One region of the Bacillus sp. AC266 genome, then DNA from elsewhere that is predicted to be linked to it. Evidence: riboswitches for the same ligand, from Rfam matches in the RefSeq annotation. Region 1 holds a riboswitch; the other holds the start of a gene.
The links. A riboswitch is a leader RNA that binds a small molecule or an ion and turns the genes downstream of it on or off. The one in region 1 is predicted to bind S-adenosylmethionine.

Region 1 (4,160 bases):
GAAATTGTGATTTTATAAAAGTTGACACTTTAAGCTTTCAAGCATTAGATTTCTATAAAAAATATGGTTATAAAGAGTATGGTATCCTCGATAACGTAGGAAGAGATTATAAACACTACTATTTGAAAAAGGATTTATAAATAATAAAAAACGCTCAGAGAATGTTCTCCGAGCGTTTTCAACTGCTAATAATAAATGTCTCTTTATGTTATGCAGTTTTATGATACTCTTTTTTTTCCGCCACTTTAGAAAATCTCGGGAAACCAATTAATATAGAAATGATTCCACATACTCCAACTAAAATTGGATAAAATGCATATGGTAACAATTCGACCGGAGATAACGCAGCAAATCCTGCCGCTGTTAACATTTGAGCACCATATGGGATTAACCCCTGTACACAGCAAGAGAAAAGATCCAGTACACTCGCTGATTTACGGGGATCAATTTCATACTGATCCGCAATTTTTTTCGCAAGCGGACCTGTAAAAATGATAGAGATTGTATTGTTTGCTGTACACACATTCGTCATACTCACTAAGCCAGCAATACCAAACTCCGCTCCTTTTTTCGAACGAATATTACGTGTTAAAAGATTCATTAAATATTGAATGCCACCATTATATTGGATAAGTTCAACCATACCACCGATTAATATAGCAAGTAGTACTAGCTCCATCATACCGCCCATTCCAGTCGTTACACTTTTAAAGAAACTCTCTAACGTGTAACTTCCATCTATAAGGCCGATAGCACCTGATAATATTGTTCCACCAGTTAACACAATAAGTACATTCCAGCCAAGTAGTGCTGTAATAAGTACTCCTGCATACGGTAAAATCTTTATCCAGTCAAAACTATGGGCTTTAACTTGTGTATCACTTCCTAAAGTAATTATTACTAATAGTACAATTGTAATAATAGCGGCTGGTAATACAATTAAAAAGTTCGTTTTAAACTTATCTTTCATTTCTGTTCCTTGTGAACGAACAGCAGCAATTGTTGTATCTGAAATAAATGATAAATTATCACCAAACATCGCTCCGCCCACAACAGTAGCCATCGCAAGTGCTATTGAGATATCAGTTTGCCCACTAATACCTACAGCAATCGGTGCTAGTGCTGCAATTGTTCCCATTGAAGTTCCCATCGCTAATGAAATAAATGCCCCTATAACAAAAATTCCAGCAACGATAAATCCTGGTGGCAAAATAGATAACGCTAAGTTAACAGTGGAATCAACTCCGCCCATTCCTTTTGCTGTTTCAGAAAACGCCCCTGCAAGTACAAAAATTAATACCATAATCATAATATCAGGGTTTCCTGCACCTTTAGCAAATCGTTCTACTTTCACATTAAAGCTTTCCTTACGATTCATCACTAAAGCAATTCCTACGGCAATTGAAATTGCTACAAGTATCGGCAATTTATAGAAATCACCTGTAATAATTCCAGAACCAATAAATAGCGCCAAAAATATTCCAAGTGGTAATAACGCTAAACCATTTCCTCTCGTTTCTTTCAAAGTATCATCTCTCCCTAGTTTTCAACCTTTTCTAATGAACAACAAAAGACCTCTTCCGATGAGAAGAGGTCTTATACATCTATAAGAAACACTCTTCTCATCTTTCAAGCACATGCTTGCTGGATTTGGCACAGCACTCTGAAATCGAGTCCGCTGCCGAGGCATCGTAGGGCCAGTCCCTCCGCCTCTCTTTATAAGAAGGTTTCATATTTATTTTTTAATAATAATTTCTTTCCTAACTTTACTCGCTTACAAAACAAAAGTCAATTATTTTTTGTATAGATTTTTTTGGTAATTATACAAAAATATGAATAAACCAATCATTTTAACTTTTCGATTTCTTTATCCAATATTGAGATCCAATAAAATTTTCTATTTTTTATCGTCGCGATAATCCATTTTGTTGTATTCCATGCTAACTCATATTCTTCTTTTGTAACATCACCAATTTTATAGGCATCCTCTAACTCGTCTTCATCCAGTACATAGATCTCACCGTTCGGTAACAATACTACATCTAAATATAAATCATCAAAATAAGGTAAACCACGCTCGTCTATTTTATATTCTTTCGTCACGTCGATATAATATTGTACTAATTGTTTTTGATTGTCTAACATAGCTGTAATTGCAAAGTTTTTCCCGTTTATAAAATATTGCATCCATGTATACCCATCACCTGCAATGCAAAGCTGTTTACCATTGTATTCTTTATGACTAGGTTCCCTCACTTTTTTTATGTCCAGTATTCCTAACATTCCATCCTCTACTTGCTTAACCCTATAATCCTTCTCTATTAGTCGCTTCCACGAAGAACCGTCACCATATTTACGTTTCATTACGTCCGCTCCTCTTCTATATATAGAAAAGCCCCCACATATTATGTGAGAGCTTGTTCATATTATAATTAAGCTGCTTGACCCTTTTCAGATATCTCTTTTAAATAGGCTTGTCCTTTTTCAGCGTCATATTGACCTTCCCACTTAGACATAACTACAGCCGCTAAAGAGTTACCTACAACGTTAACTGCTGTACGAGCCATATCTAGAATACGGTCAATACCTGCAATAAACGCTAAACCTTCAGCTGGAATACCTACTGTACCAAGTGTTGCTAATAATACAACGAATGATACGCCCGGTACACCCGCGATACCTTTTGATGTAACCATTAATACAAGTAATAACGTAATTTGTTGTGTAATGGATAATTCAATACCGTACATTTGCGCTAAGAAAATTGCCGCAATTGCTTGATATAAAGTTGATCCATCTAAGTTAAATGAATACCCCGTTGGAATAACGAAAGATGTAATTGCTTTCGGACAACCGAATTTCTCCATTTTCTCCATAATTTTCGGTAAAACCGTTTCTGAACTTGCTGTAGAGTACGCTAAGATCAGCTCGTCTTTTAAAATTTTAAAGAATTGGAAAATGTTAATACCGAATATTTTCGCTGTAAGTCCTAATACAACTACAACGAAGAAGATCATTGCTCCGTATACTACAATGAGTAATTTCCCTAATGGAATTAATGAAGCTAATCCGAATGTAGAAACTGTAACACCAATTAATGCGAATACACCAAATGGTGCAAACTTCATAACTTGGTTCGTTACATAAAACATTGCATCTGCTACACCTTGGAAAAATTGTAGAACTGGTTTGCCACGCTCACCAATTGCTGCTACACCTAAACCAAATAATACTGAGAAGAAGATAATAGCAAGCATATCACCTTCAGCTAATGATTTCATAATGTTCGTCGGAACAATATTTACAAACGTATCTGCGAACGAATGACTTTGTACTTGCTCTGTCGTATGTGTATATTTAGAAATATCTGTTTTTGTTAACTTATCCATATCAACGCCTTTTCCAGGTTGGAAAATGTTTGCTATTAATAGACCGACAGCAATTGCAATCGTTGTAATAATTTCAAAGTAAATAATTGTTTTTCCGCCTAGTCGACCTAACTTTTTAATATCGCCAACACCAGCAACCCCAACAACAATACTCGCTACAACAATCGGTACAACAATCATCTTAATTAATCGGATGAAAATATCACCAATTGGTTGTAAGTACTTCACCACTTCCTGATTGCCAAAGAAAATCGCCCCAACTGCAATACCAAGCGCAAGTCCTATTAAAATTTGCCATGCAAGTCCTATTCTTTTCATACTTGTGGTAACCCCCTCTTCGATGTGTCACTCTATCTCTCATTCTATCTCTATAAAACTTGAAATTAAGAGTATTACATATTATTCGACAATTCACTACATTTTGTCCCTGTTGAAAATCATAAATCAAAATTTAAAATCTGACAACAAAATAAGTTTGCACGAATGCAAATAATTTTCTTGACAAAAACAAACTTCATGTCAGAAAACCTCACATGAAATCGATTCCTTACTAGTGATTGATAGGTTTTTAAAATACTGTTTCATTACGTAAAATTCCATCATTTCCCATGTTTTTTTAAAAAAAATATAGAAATTGATATCTTTTTCTATACATTCAAGAATTTTAAATTTATGACAAACACTACGAAAAGATACTAAATTCCGACAAAACTTAGCAAAATTATAAAATTTTCTTTACATTATGATTACAACGATAGACACTCTTCTTCT
Region 2 (4,160 bases), on a different contig from region 1:
TTATATGAAATTGGAATAAAAACTCATAAGCTTCTAATCTTTTTTTTGCATCAAAGCTATCACGGCCCCATACGGTAATGCCATGGTTTCGAATTAATACTGCTCCTGAATCTCCTTGTATATGCTTTCGGAATTTCTCTCCAAGCGTCGGGATATGAGCATCATTTTCGATAATAGGAATGTTAATCGTTGCACCTTCTTCCCAAATATCAAGAGCTTTAATAATCTCTTGATTTTGAAGGGTGACTGCATCACTATACAAATTTGTGATGACATTGTTATCAGTTGTATGAACATGAAGTACGCACCCGGCGTTCGTATTGTTATAAATATGTGTATGCAATATTGTTTCTGCCGAAGGGCGTAACTCAGTTTCTAAAACGGGAATTCCTTGATGATTTACTAATAAAAAATCATCTGGAGTGGTTTTTGTTTTATCTTTGCCACTTGCTGTAATAAGAAAAGTAAGGGGATCATGACTGACTTTTATAGAAATATTTCCACTCGTTGCTGGAAACCAATTCCGAGTTGTTAATTCTTTTTTAATTTCACTTAAGTCATACCATTGACGAAAAAGTTGTTTCATAATTTCACCTCCAACAAATGTTTTAGTTCAGCTAGAACATCGTGAAATGTTTCAAACGGTGTATAAGCAATACGATTTTCTTCACACTTTGTAATAAGGAAGTCACGGGCGAATACTTTATCTGCTTGTTTTGTTGCTTGTAAATCAGTAATAGAATCTCCAATCACAATATGAAAATCATCTTTAGAGCTTAGTTTACGAATTAATGATGATTTACAGAGACCACAACTATGCTGACATTGCTCGTCACAAGGGTGCGGCCATTTCACTTCAACAAATTCTCCTGAAAAGTCAGTTGCATTACAATAAATTTGTTCTTTAGGGATTATTTCTTGTAAGAGTGGATAGACGAAGAAATCCATTCCACCTGATATAACGTAAAAGGAAATGTTATTTTCATTAATGAATTGTATGAATTCATGAAAACCTGTACGGATTTCAGCAGTTTCTTGTAAAAACTGAATAATATCATCGTGTAGATTAATAGGTATTAATCGAAATAATTGAGAAACACCTTCTTGAATAGAAAGTTCTTGCGATAAAATTTTTTGCTTTATTTCCTCTGCTTCTGGTGGTGCGAATTTTTCCATAATGGACATGATATTATCGTTATTTGTAATCGTACCATCGAAATCACAAAATACTTGAATACTCATAATTTCACCTCATGAGAAGGATTTCCCCATATTTGTAGTGCGCTATGCAAATTTATTTCATCCACTTCATGGAGTGGTTTACCTTGTAAAGTAGCTTCAATTGCAGCACGGAAAGCTTTGCCACCACCTTGAGCTCCATTTGGATGCCCATGAATCCCGCCGCCGGCATTAATAACAACATCCTTACCAAAATCTCGTAAAATAAAGGGAACGAAACCAGGATGAATTCCAGCAGATGGAACAGAAAAACTTTTCTTGAAATAGTGGTCTTCCTCAGTTAATGCTGCTGTAATGAGAAGAGCTTCCTCTTTTTCTAATGCAACGTTGCCGTATGGTGATGGGAATAAAGAGAAATCAGCACCAGCGTAACGTAGTAATTTTCCAAGTAGTAATGGAGAAGAGAAACCGTATAGTTTCGATGATGAATATGCGCCACTTAAAGCAGGGTGTGCCATAATAGGAATTGGAATTTCATCGTCTTCTACAAGTGCTTGCAGTACATCTAATCCATAAGAAAATACATTAAATAAAAGAATGTCTGCTCCAGCTACCACCGCACGTTTCGCGTTTTCTTTTAAATCATAAGTTCGACCTGTTAAATTTACTGCGTATAAAGTTTTATGCCCGTAAGTTTCGTATACAGATTGTAAAACTTCTTTACCAGATTCAATTCTTTTTATAAGTGGTGTTAATGAGTTTTCGAATAAAATTTCATCATCTTTTACAATATCTACGCCTCCAATTGCCTGATCGCGTAGTTGAGTTTTTAAATATCCAATATTCCGTCCTATCATCCCTTTGAAAATACTCATTAGAAGAGGTCGATCTTGAACTTGTAAAAGGTTTCGGATGCCTTCAATTCCAAATTTTGGTCCAGGGAACTGTTTCTTTAATTCGTCTGAGAATGTTAAATCAATTAGTTTAATTTCTCCATCTAACGAAAGTTTTCCAAATGTTGTTGTCAAAATGGCTGGTAAGTCAGGGCTAAAGTTCAGCGATGGATAATGAATTTTAATGAGTCCACGTGATACTTTTTTGCCAAGATAAGAGTTAATATGTTCTTGTTCGTCTAACGCTTCAATATGAATGACATTGCCTTTATGTTGTTTTAATTGTTCTTGTAATAAGTGTGGTAAATGAGTCCATGAACCAATTGTTAAACCGATTGCAATTTGTTCTGCTTTCTTTTCTAAGTTGTGAGAATCATCGTGGATTAAATATGTCGCTATAATTCCGCTCATTGTTATACCCTCCTAGTTAAATAAAAAAACCTCTCAGCTAAGGAGAGGTTTTTTTACAACCAGCTCCTTATCTGTCAGCATAATGCTGCGAGAATTAGCACCGTGTCTACAATTGTAGATCGGTTGCCGGGTTTCGTCGGGCTCGTCCCTCCACCTGCTCTTGATAAGAAGTATTTAGAAATGTTTAAATTTTTAAGATAACTGAATTTTGTCAGATATTTTTTATGTTGTCAATTACTTTTTGAAAAAATTTAATTTATCAATTCGATTAATTGCTTCTCGTAATCTATCTTCCGTATGCAAGAGACCAACACGGACATACCCTTCGCCGTGCTCACCAAATCCAACACCAGGAGCAACTGCAACGTGTGCTTTTTCTAGTAAAATGTCAGAAAATTGCTCAGATGTATATCCTTTTGGAACAGGAAGCCATGCAAAGAATGATCCTGTTGGAATGTTTACTTTCCAACCAATTGAGTGACAAGCTGAAATAAGAGCATTTCTCCGAGATTCATAACTATTAACAAGATCTACCACACAAGACTGCGAGCCTAATAGTGCTTCGCGGGCAGCATCTTGAACTGCACCAAAAATACTAACATACATATGATCTTGCAATAGGTTAATAGTTTCGATGACACTTTCATTTCCTACTGCAAAAGCAATACGCCATCCAGCCATATTGAAAGTTTTCGATAAAGTGTAAATCTCAATACCTGTATCTTTAGCTCCGTCTGCTTGCAAGAAACTAACAGGCTTTTGACCATCGAATCCGATAGCACCGTAAGCAAAATCGTGAACAACTAATATATTATGTTTATTAGCAAAATGAATGGTTGCATCAAAAAAATCTTTTGATGCAGTAGCACCGGTAGGGTTATTTGGATAGTTTAAAAACATTAACTTTGCTCGCTCCGCAACAGAGTCATCAATTTTTGTATAATCCGGTAAAAAATTATTTTCTGCAATAAGCGGCATTGTTTCAAATTGTGCTTTTGCTAAAGCAACTCCTGATAAATAATCTGGATAGCCTGGATCTGGAACGAGAATAGTATCACCAGGGTTTGTAAAACAAACTGGTAATTCTACTAATCCAGCCTTTCCGCCAAACAAAATAGCAACTTCAGTTTTTGGATTTACTACTACATCATATTCACGTTGATAGAATGTTGCCACGGCTTCTTTTAAGCTTTCGTGTCCGCGAAATGGCGGATATTTATGATGAATGGTCTTTTCAGCAGCATCTTGTAAAGCTTTAACGATATGCTGCGGTGTTGGTTGATCTGGATTACCTTGACCTAGATTAATAACATCGTGACCAGCTGCAACGACTTTGTTAACTTTTGCAACAAGTGAAGCGAAAAATTGTGTTGGCAATGATGTTACTATCTCAGAAGGTTGAAATAATTTCATACTTTCCACCTCTTTTGAAAGTTGTTACAATTCTAGTGACAAATGATATAATCTTTCCAGTATTTTGTAAAGAAAAAAATGAGAATGGGGCTGAAAAAATGAAAGTCGCATGTATTCAAATGGATATTGTCTTTGGAGATGTAGAAAAAAATATTGAGAACGCTAAAAAAAAAATAAGTGAAGCGATGAAAGAAAGACCAGATGTTATCGTCTTACCAGAACTATGGACAACAGGATATGATTTAACGAGACTTTCTGAAATTG

Region 2: it holds a riboswitch for S-adenosylmethionine, as region 1 does, so the genes downstream of both, mtnW (2,3-diketo-5-methylthiopentyl-1-phosphate enolase) here and AC0IXC_RS15620 (Na+/H+ antiporter NhaC family protein) in region 1, are expected to answer to the same signal.

The regions. Positions count from the first base shown of each region.
Region 1 is NZ_CEEDEC010000003.1:469,020-473,179, forward strand. It holds gene AC0IXC_RS15615 (GNAT family N-acetyltransferase) at 1-140, shown strand, start outside; gene AC0IXC_RS15620 (Na+/H+ antiporter NhaC family protein) at 209-1,525, opposite strand; SAM riboswitch class I at 1,620-1,725, opposite strand; gene AC0IXC_RS15625 (ribonuclease FAU-1 family protein) at 1,846-2,364, opposite strand; gene gltP (glutamate/aspartate:proton symporter GltP) at 2,433-3,707, opposite strand.
Region 2 is NZ_CEEDEC010000002.1:767,300-771,459, forward strand. It holds gene AC0IXC_RS11635 (methylthioribulose 1-phosphate dehydratase) at 1-586, opposite strand, end outside; gene AC0IXC_RS11640 (2-hydroxy-3-keto-5-methylthiopentenyl-1-phosphate phosphatase) at 583-1,242, opposite strand; gene mtnW (2,3-diketo-5-methylthiopentyl-1-phosphate enolase) at 1,239-2,483, opposite strand; SAM riboswitch class I at 2,548-2,653, opposite strand; gene AC0IXC_RS11650 (aminotransferase class I/II-fold pyridoxal phosphate-dependent enzyme) at 2,718-3,896, opposite strand; gene AC0IXC_RS11655 (carbon-nitrogen family hydrolase) at 3,911-4,160, shown strand, end outside.